3 regions of the Cytobacillus sp. GQ23 genome follow, and region 2 is predicted to be linked to each of the others. Evidence: riboswitches for the same ligand, from Rfam matches in the RefSeq annotation. Region 2 holds a riboswitch; each other region holds the start of a gene.
What was found. Region 2 has a riboswitch for S-adenosylmethionine ahead of AC6CHU_RS19815 (methionine ABC transporter ATP-binding protein). Riboswitches for the same ligand answer to the same signal wherever they lie in the genome.
Positions count from the first base shown of each region.

Region 1: another riboswitch for S-adenosylmethionine. It lies ahead of AC6CHU_RS25375 (homoserine dehydrogenase); the one in region 2 lies ahead of AC6CHU_RS19815 (methionine ABC transporter ATP-binding protein).
Region 3: another riboswitch for S-adenosylmethionine. It lies ahead of AC6CHU_RS22945 (methionine ABC transporter ATP-binding protein); the one in region 2 lies ahead of AC6CHU_RS19815 (methionine ABC transporter ATP-binding protein).

Region 1 is NZ_JCAXER010000051.1:8,125-12,353, forward strand. Features, by position in the region: gene AC6CHU_RS25365 (CBO0543 family protein) at 1-454, shown strand, start outside; gene AC6CHU_RS25370 (hypothetical protein) at 594-788, shown strand; gene AC6CHU_RS25375 (homoserine dehydrogenase) at 849-2,066, opposite strand; SAM riboswitch class I at 2,175-2,276, opposite strand; gene AC6CHU_RS25380 (NUDIX hydrolase) at 2,356-2,991, opposite strand; gene AC6CHU_RS25385 (general stress protein) at 3,206-3,814, shown strand; gene yhbH (sporulation protein YhbH) at 3,873-4,229, opposite strand, start outside.
Region 2 is NZ_JCAXER010000026.1:18,309-22,537, reverse strand. Features, by position in the region: gene AC6CHU_RS19825 (C40 family peptidase) at 19-1,005, shown strand; gene AC6CHU_RS19820 (CsbD family protein) at 1,052-1,243, opposite strand; SAM riboswitch class I at 1,436-1,540, shown strand; gene AC6CHU_RS19815 (methionine ABC transporter ATP-binding protein) at 1,621-2,634, shown strand; gene AC6CHU_RS19810 (methionine ABC transporter permease) at 2,624-3,289, shown strand; gene AC6CHU_RS19805 (MetQ/NlpA family ABC transporter substrate-binding protein) at 3,313-4,137, shown strand.
Region 3 is NZ_JCAXER010000036.1:12,842-17,070, reverse strand. Features, by position in the region: gene AC6CHU_RS22950 (O-acetylhomoserine aminocarboxypropyltransferase/cysteine synthase family protein) at 57-1,373, shown strand; SAM riboswitch class I at 1,514-1,618, shown strand; gene AC6CHU_RS22945 (methionine ABC transporter ATP-binding protein) at 1,771-2,796, shown strand; gene AC6CHU_RS22940 (methionine ABC transporter permease) at 2,789-3,457, shown strand; gene AC6CHU_RS22935 (MetQ/NlpA family ABC transporter substrate-binding protein) at 3,470-4,229, shown strand, end outside.

The sequences.
Region 1 (4,229 bases), on a different contig from region 2:
TTACCCCACCATGCTTTTTTTCATATTAGGGGACTTTTTATATTTATATCTGCTCTCAGATATCTACCCGATGTGGACTTATGACCCGCAGGGAATCGATGAGAAAGCGAATCTTACAAACACCCATGTCAGTTTATCCATTATCGCTGTAAAGTATCCTGCCACCATTTTAATCTATTTGTATAGATTCCCTGCAGGCAACCTTATTAAAAAACTGCTCTATATCTCTGGCTGGGTCCTTCTCTATACGGTTAATGAGATTGTTGACATCAAATTAAAATTGATAAAGTATGATAATGGATGGAATTTAAAATGGTCGATTCTTTTCAATGCTGTTATGTTTATTATCCTCTGGGTGCATTTCAAGCGGCCAGCTGCAGCATGGGGGCTGTCCATTCTTTTCTTCATCTTCCTATGGAGACAGTTCGATGTACCATCAACAGTTTTTAGATAAGTGTCTAATTTCAATACAATTTGTCGATAAAAAAACAAGCAATTTTACTGGACATTTTTGATTAAAGCGTTTATTTTACTATAAAAAGGCAATATTCTATGTATAAGTTTCAATAAATTGGAATGGGATGGTGTTACGGATGGCAAACAAGAAAAATGTTAAATCTCCCGGCAAAGATCTCAATATTGGTGCAAATGTTTCATTAAACGGCCTGGTAACAGCCGTTTTTGATAATATGGTCCATGTCCAGATTGGCGCTAAGATAGTAACAGTTCATGTTAAAGACCTGTATTCAGGATTAAATAATCCATTATTGAATAAACAGCAGGCTTAGTATCCACCATCTCAAATTATACTTCAGAAGGGGCAGCTCGTAAGCTGCCCCTTCTGTTTTTTAGACCGGCTGAACCTGCTTATGCTTCACCGCATCATGTGCATAATCTCCAAGCACTTGATATGCCTTCCAATCAGATCTGTCTAATAATGACACAGCTTCTGCAGATGCCTTAACAATCACAGCCTCTTTTGACACTTTGCTGATGATTTCAATTCCCTCTGGCAGCTCTGTTTGCTCAGCATTACCAAATACAACCCAGATCTGCTGTTCAACAACGTTCTCTTCCGATACTGCTTCCTCAAATGCTGAAGGAAAATCGGCTTTTCCTGCATGAATTAAATCTTCAATAATTGCACTTGCCGTTGGGAACATGCCTGCTCCTGGCCCCTGCAGGCTGATATTTCCGACAATATCTGCATCGATGGAAACGGCATTTTGCACGCCTTCTACTCTGTACAAAGGATGTGCTTCTCCTGTCAGGACCGGCTTTACTGTACAGCGGATAGAATCTTTTTCCTTCTGAATGGATGCTACATGCTTGAACTTCAGGCCCAGCGAATCAGCCAAAGTAATTTGCTCAATCGTAATATCAGTAATACCTTCTCTGACAGAGTATTCCTGTGCCGGCGCTTTCCCAAATACCAGCTCGCTTAGAACAACTGCTTTGTAAAAGGCGTCATATCCTTCGATATCATTTTTGGGATCGGCTTCTGCATAACCTTTTTCCTGAGCTATTCTCAGTGCTTCTTCAAATGATAAATTCTCCTCCCTCATACTTGTCAAAATGAAATTGGATGTGCCATTTAATATTCCTTCAATTCGTTCTATCCGGTTGGCATTCAGCAGCTGTTTGATGGTCTGAATGATGGGAATTCCGCCGCCGACAGTTGCTTCAAATCCCAGTGATACATTCTTTTCTTTTGCAAGCCTCGAAAGCTCACTTCCATGAAATGCAAACATTTCCTTATTGGCTGTAATGACATGGCATCCTCTCGATATTGCCTGGCGTAAATATGTATAGCCCGGTTCCCTGCCAACAATGGCATCAATTACGACATCAAGCTTTGGAAGCTCAATGATATCTTGAAAGTCATCTGTTAAAAGCACCTCATCATCAGGCAAAGTATGCTTATTCACATTTTTAACAAGGATGGCTGCGACCTTCACTTCTTTCCCTAATACCGCCTGTAGCCTTCCCTGATGTTTGCTGATCGTTTCATATACTCCTTTTCCAACTGTTCCAAACCCCAATAGCCCAATCGTTATCACTGACATCTCTCATTCCCCCTGGATACAATTTATCGTGCCTGCCGTAAAACAAAAAACCCCTTCCGTCCATTACAGACAAGAAGGGGTTTGAATTTACTATCCGTTCATTCCGCCTTCTTATCTTCGGAAAATGTATTCCTCTGAATTTGGCACCGTGCATAAATGCTGGTTGCCGAGGCTTCATAGGGTCAGTCCCTCCGCCTCTCTTGATAAGAAGTTTCTAAGTATTCAATTTATATGAATGATAAACATTTTTAAGGACTGCGTCAACCTTTTTTTTGATAAATTATTTTCTTCAAACGCTTTCACTTTCCCTGGTATCCGTTATGATTTCAAGAAAGTGCTTAAGAATCCTGGCTGTAAGCCCCCAGATGACCTTATCCTGAAAATAATAAAATACTTCTTCTGCTCTTCTTGTCTGCCAATTGTAATTTTCTCCTCCGGCAATCAAGTCAAAAGGAAAATTTTCTTCCGGCTCTACTTTAAAATTCACGTGATATGTTTCCGGCTTTACGTTTTTTAAAAATGAAAGAGGGACAGTAAAGATCTCTTCTACTTCATCAGGGTTCGGCACAATCTGCTCCGGGTTTTGGATTATGCCTGCATAAGGGTAAATAATCTGGCCAAAAGAAATCATGTAATCAAGCGGGGAAACATCTGTGATGCTGTCTTCATCCACACCGAGTTCCTCAGAGGTTTCACGGATGGCCGTATGCTCTTCATCCCTATCTTCCGGATCTATTCTTCCCCCGGGGAAACATACCTCCCCAGGCTGCCTTCTCATTTTTAATGAACGCACTTCAAAAAGGACATGAACCTCATTATTGATCTCAACCAGCGGAAGCAAAATAGCGAATTTCGAATATCGCTCACTCCCTAAAATGATGGGGGTTCTGTTCCTCAGCCTTTTAGCCAGTTTCTCAATCTCCATTTCTGCCCACCTCCAGCAGCAATACATTTCAGTTTTTATATCCTTATCATACTGTATTCTTTGCGTTTTATTAATATATACGGCTTGTCCCATATAAAGATTAAGGCCCATCTGCTGTATTAATGGTCCCTGCCCTTCAAAAGTAAAAGAAGGTTTCCCCGCCTGCAATTCAGGGAAAATAAAAAAATATCAAATGACAATGGGAGTGAAAAATATGCAGAAGAATATATTAATAGGCGGATACGATACACAGCAAGAGCTTAAAGAGGCCATTGAAGGCGCAGGGTCAAATGGGTATCAGAAGGAAAATCTTGTGATCGTCTCAAAGGATGGAGCAAACCTTGAAGCCTTTGCAGACAATTACGGAGTAAACTTGCGAATAGTCGGATCTCAGGAACTGGGCAATCAGCGTTTTCTTGATTCAGTTAAAGCTCTTTTCATGGGGGAAGACCCGGACACAAGTTCCGGAATTGATCCTGATAAAAAAGATGGTACACGGTTTGATGAACATGATCTGGATCAGTACGCAAGCATGGTTTTTGATGGAAAATATGTTTTAATCGCTGACTATTATGGGCAATATCCTGGGTCCCCTCAGGACAATCAGAGGATCAATGCTGAAAACTCTGAAGGATATTTGGAGAGTGCTTCAGCCCGGGAGGCTGTCCATGAATCGGATATCAAGACACTTGCAGATAAATCCGCAGGTACATGCTGTGTCAATGAGAATCATAATCGTGTTCAGACTTCAACTAATTCAGCGATAAAAATCAGCTCAGAATTAAATAGAGATGAGCAGCTTGCCAAGGAAAGGCTTAAATAGCATAACCCCCCTGAAAAGGGGGCTTTTTGCTGAAACAAAAAGAGAGGTTTCCCCTCTCTTACGCATATTTCTTGTTATCCTCTTCCCTTTTAAAGAAGCTCTTCATCGCATGGAATACATCTGCTTTTTGCTTAAGAATATAATATCGGAAATCTTCATTCTTAATATTTTTATAGGCGGACATCAGGGTCGAGTGGCGGTTATACTGGTTGACCTCACCGTATCCAAACATATTGGAGACCTTCATCAGTTCTTCCACCAGCTTGACACAGCGTGCATTATCAGAGGTTAGGTTATCACCGTCTGAGAAGTGGAAAGGGTAAATATTGTATTTGCGCGGGTCATACTTAGCATCAATCAATTCAAGCGCTTTTCGGTAGGCAGATGAACAAATCGTTCCTCCGCTTTCTCCTTT
Region 2 (4,229 bases):
ATTTAAGGAGTGTACAACTTGAAGAAACAACTACTTACAATGGCTGCGACAGCTGGTTTTTTGATTACACCGTTCAATGGAGAAGCAAGTGCACATGAAAATAAATATATAGTTCAGTCTGGTGACACCTTATGGGGAATCTCTCGCTCTAATAATCTTTCAATTGAAGAGTTAAAGACATGGAATAATCTATCAGGCTCAATAATTTATAAAGGACAAGCTCTGACTCTGCTGGCACCGCACAGCCATGACGCAGCAGCTGGCGGTTCTTCTGTCAGTACAGTCAGCTACACAGTGAAATCAGGCGATACTTTATGGGGAATTGCAAGAACACACGGCCTTTCTGTCAGTACCCTTAAGAGTTTAAACAGAATCAGCAGTGACACGATTTATCCGGGACAAAAGCTAAAAGTGAAAGGTTCGGCTAACACTGCTGTACCTTCTCTTCCTGCTAGCACTGGATCTTATACTATCCAAAGAGGAGATACTCTTTCAGGTATTGCATCTCGCCATAACCTATCGGTTTCACAGTTAAAAGCCTTGAATAATCTTACTTCAGACATCATTTATGCCGGCAAAACGATAAAGGTATCAGGTGCTGCAGCAAGCAAGCCGGCAGAATCACAGGTAGCTGCTCAATCGACATCCAAGGTAAATGAACTTATTTCTGAAGCAAAAAAATACATCGGTTCACCTTATAAATGGGCAGGAAGCACTCCTGCAGGATTTGACTGCAGCGGCTATTTGAACTATGTATATGGGAAAGCAGGAATCTCTATTCCTCGTACAGTTGCATCCATTTGGAGTGCCACAAAACATGTTGCCTCACCAAAAGTGGGAGATTTGGTATTCTTTGAGACTTACCAATCAGGTCCATCACATGCTGGAATATATCTTGGCGATTATAAGTTCATTCATGCCGGTTCTTCACGGGGTGTAGAAATAAGCGATATGAATAATTCTTATTGGAAGCCTCGTTACTTAGGGGCAAAAACCACTTTTTAGTTATAAAAAAGTACTCAGCGCTTTAATAAGCACTGAGTACTTTTTTTTAATCTCTTCGATCATTAAAAGTCTTGGAAAGAGCTTCCTTTGCGTCTCCCCATTTTTCCTCGGTTTGTCCTTTTAACTTATCCATATTGCCTTCCGCTTCTTTAGATTCGTTATTGGTCAGTTTGCCGTATTGTTTTTTTAATTCACCTTTAAATTGGTCAGCATTCCCTTTTGTTTGTTCTCTATTCATATTTGCACCCTCCTAAGTTATTGCTTACTTCTTAAATACCCAAAATGAAAAAGTCCAAACAATTGATATAATAAAAAAGCATTTTTATTTCTCAAACCATAACGAATGTGTTTCTTATAATGATGGAAAATTAAAAACTTATTGACAATTTATTATTATAGATATATTATTTTTACTATCAATTAAATAATTTACTTATCAAGAGTGACTGAGGGATCAGGCCCTATGACGTCCGGCAACCTCCATAATGGAACGGTGCCACTTCCTGCAGAATGATTTCATTCTGAAAGATAAGTCGTGATACATAACGATGCCTCTTTCCCGAATGGAAAGAGGTTTTTTGTTTGAAAAGGGGCAATGAAACTGGGGGGATCTGCATGATAGAAATTAAAGAACTTGAAAAAGTCTATGAAACTAAGAAAGGTAAAGTAACTGGTGTTGATCATGTATCGCTTAAGATTGAAAAAGGGGAGATTTTTGGCATCGTCGGATACAGTGGAGCAGGCAAAAGCTCTTTGCTGCGGTGTTTAAATTTATTGGAGAAGCCCACTTCTGGAGAAATCCTTATTGATGGATTATCTTTAACGTCTTTAAGCAAGAAAGAGCTTCGCCAGGCGCGTTTAAAAATTGGCATGATTTTTCAGCATTTTCATTTGGTTAGTTCGAAAACCGTATTCGAAAATATTGCTTTTGCTTTAAAAGCAGCAAACAAAACGAAGACTGAAATAGAAGCACGAGTTCATGAATTGCTTGATATGGTCGGATTAACGGATAAGAGGGATGTCTACCCATCACAGCTTAGCGGCGGGCAAAAACAGCGTGTTGGCATTGCCCGTGCACTGGCAAACAATCCATCAGTTCTTTTGTGTGATGAGGCTACATCAGCACTTGATCCAAGCACTACCAAGTCCATTTTGTCTCTGTTGAAAAAAATTAATAAAGAATTAAATCTGACCATTGTACTAATTACACATGAAATGGAAGTTGTTAAAGAAATATGTGACAGAATGGCTGTCATGCAGGATGGAAAAGTAATTGAAGAAGGTAAGGTCTATAATTTGTTCGCCAGCCCGAGAGAAGCGCTGACCAAAAAGTTCATTAATAGCGTGCTTCAATTTGACTTGCCTGAGAAGCTTTTAAAGGAACGTGAAGGCAAGATTATTAAGGTGTACTTCCAGGGAAGAATTGCAGAGGAGTCTGTTATTTCTGAGGTGTTTCAGCAATTTAAAGTGAAGGGGAATATCCTTCATGGAAAAATCGAATACATTCAGGAAAAACCGCTCGGGATTTTTGTTATGGCGATAACAGGTCCTGTGCTTGAAGTCGAAAGAGCCATTCAATATATTACAGACCGGACAAGGAATTTGGAGGTGGTTCGTGATGCAGCTTGAAAGTTTAATAGCTATACTGCCGGAACTGAATAAAGCATTTTTAGAGACCATTTATATGGTTGGAATATCTATTGCAGTAGCCATCATTGTTGGTCTGCCAACAGGTGTTTTGCTTTTTGTAACTGATAAGGGTCTATTTTTGGAAAATACCGTTTTTAAAAACATTGTCGGCTTCATTGTCAATATGATCCGTTCCATTCCGTTCATTATTCTGCTAATTGCTCTTTTGCCATTAGCTAATTTGATTACCGGAACGACCATTGGACCGACTGCTGCATCGGTTTCACTCTCAGTTGCTGCCATTCCGTTTTTTGCGAGGGTTGTAGAACAGTCTTTAAGAGAGATTGATAAAGGTGTCATTGAGGCTGCTGTAGCAGTCGGGGCTACACCGTGGATGATTGTAAAGGATGTACTCGTACCTGAGGCAAAGCCGGGGATTGTTCAGGGAATTACCATTACGGTCATCAGTCTTGTAGCATACTCTGCAATGGCAGGTATTGTCGGCGGCGGTGGAGTCGGGGACCTTGCGATACGCTTTGGTTATTACCGTTATGACAATACAGTCATGTTCACAACTGTTATTATTCTAATTTGTCTAGTCCAGATTTTCCAATTTGCCGGGGACCGGATCGCCAGATTAGTTGATAAAAGATAAAAATATCATCAGGGGGAAATAAAATGAAAAAGATAACATTTGCATTCATACTTATGCTTACATTTGCTGTACTTGCGGCGTGCGGAAGTGAGAACTCATCTTCCGAGGCAAGCGGTGATAAGAAAAATATCAGCATTGGTGCTACTTCGGGTCCATACAGTGACATGGTCAGCAAAGCAATAAAGCCAATTCTTGAAGATAAAGGCTATAAAGTAAATGTAGTAGAATTTAGTGACTATATCCAGCCTAACCTTGCCCTTTCAAAAGGAGACCTGGATGCTAATCTTTTCCAGCATAAAATTTATATGGAGACTTTTGCAAAAGAACATAATATTGAGCTGTCAGAAGTGATTACCGTCCCAACTGCCCCAATGGGCATTTATTCAAAAAAATTCGCTTCATTCGAGGAAATCAAAGAAGGTTCAGCTATTGCCATACCAAATGATCCAACGAATGCGGCGCGCGCGTTTTTAATCCTTGAGGATGCAGGACTTATCACAATAAATGCAGAAGCTGATCCGCTTACTATTTCTGAAAAAGATGTAGAAGACAATGTCAGGAACCTGCAGTTTAAGCCAATTGAAGCTGCCCAGCTGCCGCGTGCAGTGGACAGTGTTGATTTATCAGCCGTACCAGGAAACTATGCCCTCGCTGCAAAGATGGATTTGCTCGATGCACTGCAACTAGAGGACATGCCAGATAAGTACCGAAATCGAGTCGTAATTGACACGAAAAATACAGATAAACAACTAGCCAAGGACTTAAAGGCAGCTGTTGAATCTGATGAATTCGAAAAGGTTATCGATGAACAGTTTGAAGGCTTCGGTAAGCCGGAGTGGATGAAATAAAAAAATATTAATAAGAGAATGCGCCAGACCTTCTGGCGTATTTTTTTATTTATCAGGCCATAAATCGAATACAATCTATTATTAGTGAAGTT
Region 3 (4,229 bases), on a different contig from region 2:
GAGGGCCTTTTCAGCTCTTCGATATGAACAAACATTATTATAGAGGAGAGATTATGATGACAGACAAAAAGCAAAACTACCGTTTTGAAACCATTGGAGTGCATGGCGGACTCAAGCCTGACCCTGTAACCGGTGCGAGGGCAGTTCCGATTTATCAGAACAATGCTTATCAATTCAAGGATACAGATCACGCTGCAGACCTCTTTGCTCTGAAAGAGCAGGGATATATTTATAGCAGGATACATAACCCCACTGTCAGTGTATTTGAGGAAAGGGTAGCCCTTCTTGAAGGAGGAGTGGGTGCGCTGGCTCTTGCAAGCGGCCAATCTGCCATAACACTGGCTATTTTAAATATTGCTGAAGCAGGTGATGAAATTGTTGCTGCCTCAAATTTATATGGAGGTACATATAATTTGTTTGCAGTCACACTTCCTAAGTACGGAATAAAGGTGAGACTCGTCGATCCAAAGGATCCGGAAAATTTCCGCAGTGCAATAACAGATAAAACAAAGGCTGTCTTCGCCGAGACGATTGGAAACCCGAGCCTGAAGATCCTTGATATTGAAAAAGTTGCCGCAATTGCACACGAAAATGGTGTGCCGCTAATTGTCGATAACACTTTTGCTACTCCTTATCTTTGCAGGCCAATTGAGCATGGGGCTGACATTGTAATACACTCTGCGACAAAATGGCTGCTCGGCAATGGAACTACAATGGGCGGTATAATTGTTGACGGCGGAAATTTCGACTGGAATTCCCCTAAGTTTCCGGGATTTACAAAACCGGATCCGAGCTATCATGATATTGTTTATAGTGAAGCAATTGGTGAAGCGGCTTATATTATCAAAGCCCGAGTACAGCTGTTGAGAGATTTAGGGCCTGCAATGAGTGCACAAAGTGCATTCCAATTCACACTGGGCCTTGAAACTCTTCATGTAAGAATGAAGGAGCATGTTGCCAATGCCAAAAAGGTAGTGGAATATCTGGAGGCGCATCCAGCTGTTAATTGGGTGCTTTATCCAGGCCATGAAAGCCACCCGGACAAAAAATTGGCAGATAAATACTTGCCAAAAGGAGCCGGAGCAGTGGCTGTATTTGGAATCGCTGGCGGAAGAGAGGCTGGAGCCAAGCTGATCAATAGCCTGAAGCTTTGGGCACATGTGGCCAATGTCGGGGACGCAAAGAGCCTGATTATCCACCCTGCAAGCACCACTCATCAGCAGCTGGATGAGGAAGGTTTAAAGGCTGCCGGTGTACCGGAAGATCTAATTCGGATTTCGATCGGAATTGAGAATGCGGAGGATTTGATTGAAGATCTGGAACAGGCCATTGAAACAGCTGCGGGTCTTACATCGTTGGCCGCAAAAGCGTAAAGGATAATTTACCATTCGCTTTTTTCCGAAAGTTTGAAATTTCATCGTTGACACCTTTTTATCGCCTATGATACGATAGCAAACGTAATTAAAAAACTGCTTAAATAATTTAAAGTATTAATTGAATATAGAACGTAACGCTCTTATCAAGAGAGGTGGAGGGAAGTGCCCTATGAAGCCCGGCAACCGTCAATTTAGTTGAAATGGTGCCAATTCACTCAAAGCATAGCTTTGATAGATGAGAGGAAGGACTAAATTTATTTATGCCTTTCTGCTCATGTGCAGGAAGGCATTTTTGCATTTGCGCATGAAAGTCTATTGTGAGTAAAAAATAGGTAAATAGAAGCAGCCAATTAATTATTATCTGTATCTTTCGATAAAAGAGGTGACTATCACATTGATTTCTATAACAGATGTTCAGAAGATATTCTCTTCAAAAAACAGCCAGGTAAAAGCTGTGGATGATGTAAACCTGGAGGTAAAAGAAGGAGAGATATTCGGTGTTATCGGATATAGCGGTGCTGGTAAAAGTACATTAATCCGTATGCTGAATGGGCTGGAGCTTCCTACCCATGGCAGCGTAACAGTAGCCGGCAATGAGGTTTCAAAGATAAAGGGAAGCAACCTAAGAAAAGCACGTCAGGAAATAAGCATGATCTTCCAGCATTTCAACCTGTTATGGTCGAGAACAGTAAGAGAAAATATTGCATTTCCGCTAGAAATCGCTGGTGTTTCCCGGCAGGAAAGGCTCAAAAGAGTAGACGAGCTCATTAAACTAGTTGGTCTGGAAGGAAGGGAAGAAGCCTACCCATCTCAGCTTAGCGGCGGTCAAAAGCAAAGGGTCGGAATTGCCAGAGCCCTTGCTAACAACCCAAAAGTGCTGCTTTGTGATGAGGCCACATCTGCACTTGATCCTCAAACAACAGATTCCATCTTGGAGCTGCTTGTTGACATCAATGAACGCCTGGGCTTAACCATTGTTCTGATTACACATGAAATGCACGTGATCCGTAAAATCTGCCATCGGGTTGCTGTTATGGAAGGCGGCCGAATTGTTGAAATCGGACCTGTATTAGATGTCTTTAAGAATCCAAAAGCAGAAATAACAAAGCGGTTTGTTCAGCAGGTGACAGAGCCTGAAGAAACGAAGGAAACGATTGATCATCTTGTAGATTTGTATCCACAAGGAAAAGTAGTTCAATTAGGATTTGTCGGCGAATCAGCTGAACAGCCATTGATTACTAACCTGATCCGTCATTTCCAGGTAACTGTAAATATTCTTCAAGGGAAGATTTCCCAGACGCAGAATGGTTCTTATGGTACCTTATTCATCCATGTTGATGGAGAAGCAGAGGAAGTTGCAAAAGCAATTGAATATATCCATTCCCAGCAGGTAGGCGTGGAGGTGATTTCCAATGCTTAATGAATGGTTTCCAAATGTAAAATGGGATTCCATGTGGGAGGCTACTGTGGAAACCCTCTATATGACTGCTATTTCTGTTATCGCAACCTTTATTTTGGGAGCGGTGCTGGGGCTGCTGCTCTTTTTGACAGCTAGGGGGAATATTTGGGAAAATGCGCCAATTAATAAAGTTATCTCTGCGTTCGTCAATATATTCCGTTCAATTCCATTTATCATCCTGATTGTTTTATTAATTCCATTTACGAAGTTTCTATTGGGAACAATGATTGGGGAGGATGCAGCATTGCCTGCATTAATTATTGGTGCTGCTCCGTTCTATGCCCGAATGGTGGAAATCGGCTTGAGGGAGATAGATAAAGGGGTAATTGAAGCAGCCAAGTCAATGGGCGCAAAAACAAGCACGATCATCTGGAAGGTGCTGCTTCCGGAATCAATGCCGGCCCTTGTTTCGGGAATTACTGTAACAGCTATCGCACTGGTTGGCTACACAGCTATGGCTGGTGTTATCGGCGCTGGTGGACTTGGGAATCTGGCATACCTTGAAGGTTTTCAGCGGAGCCGAAGTGATGTGACGCTTATGGCGACCGTAATTATTTTAATCATCGTATTTATCATCCAATTTATTGGAGATATTATTACAACAAAATTAGACAAACGATAAGGAGAGATTTACATGAAAAAGTGGTTATCACTTGCTCTTGCACTGGCAGTTGCCCTTGTACTTGCAGCTTGCGGCACTTCAGAAAAAGACGGCAGTGCCGGAGAAGGCGGAGATAAAGATAGCAAAAAGATTACGGTGGGAGCATCCAATGTGCCTCACGCGGAAATTCTTGAAGAAGCAAAGCCATTACTTGAAGAAAAAGGCTTTGAACTTGATGTTGTAACATTCCAGGATTATGTATTGCCAAATCAGGCTCTTGAGTCTAAAGAGCTTGACGCAAACTACTTCCAGCATATTCCTTATCTTGAGTCGCAGAAAGCTGAGCATGGCTATGATTTTACAAATGCAGGCGGAATTCATATTGAGCCAATCGGTGTATACTCCCAGAAATATAAGAATCTTGAGGAGCTTCCTGAGGGTGCTACAATCATCATGAGCAACTCAGTTGCAGACCATGGCCGCATTCTTTCCATGCTGGAAGCTGAGGGACTTATCACTTTAAATGAAGATGTTGAAAAAACGGAAGCAACACTGGAAGATATAAAAGACAATCCGAAAAAATTAGAGTTTGATACTGAATATGAAGCATCACTTCTTCCTCAGATCTACAATAATGGAGAAGGGGATGCAGTTCTGATTAACTCCAACTATGCAATTGATGCAGGATTAAATCCTCTTAAAGATTCAATTGCTATTGAGGACAAAGATTCACCATATGTAAATGTAATTGCAGTCCGTACAGGTGATGAAGAGAAAGAAGGAATTAAAGCTC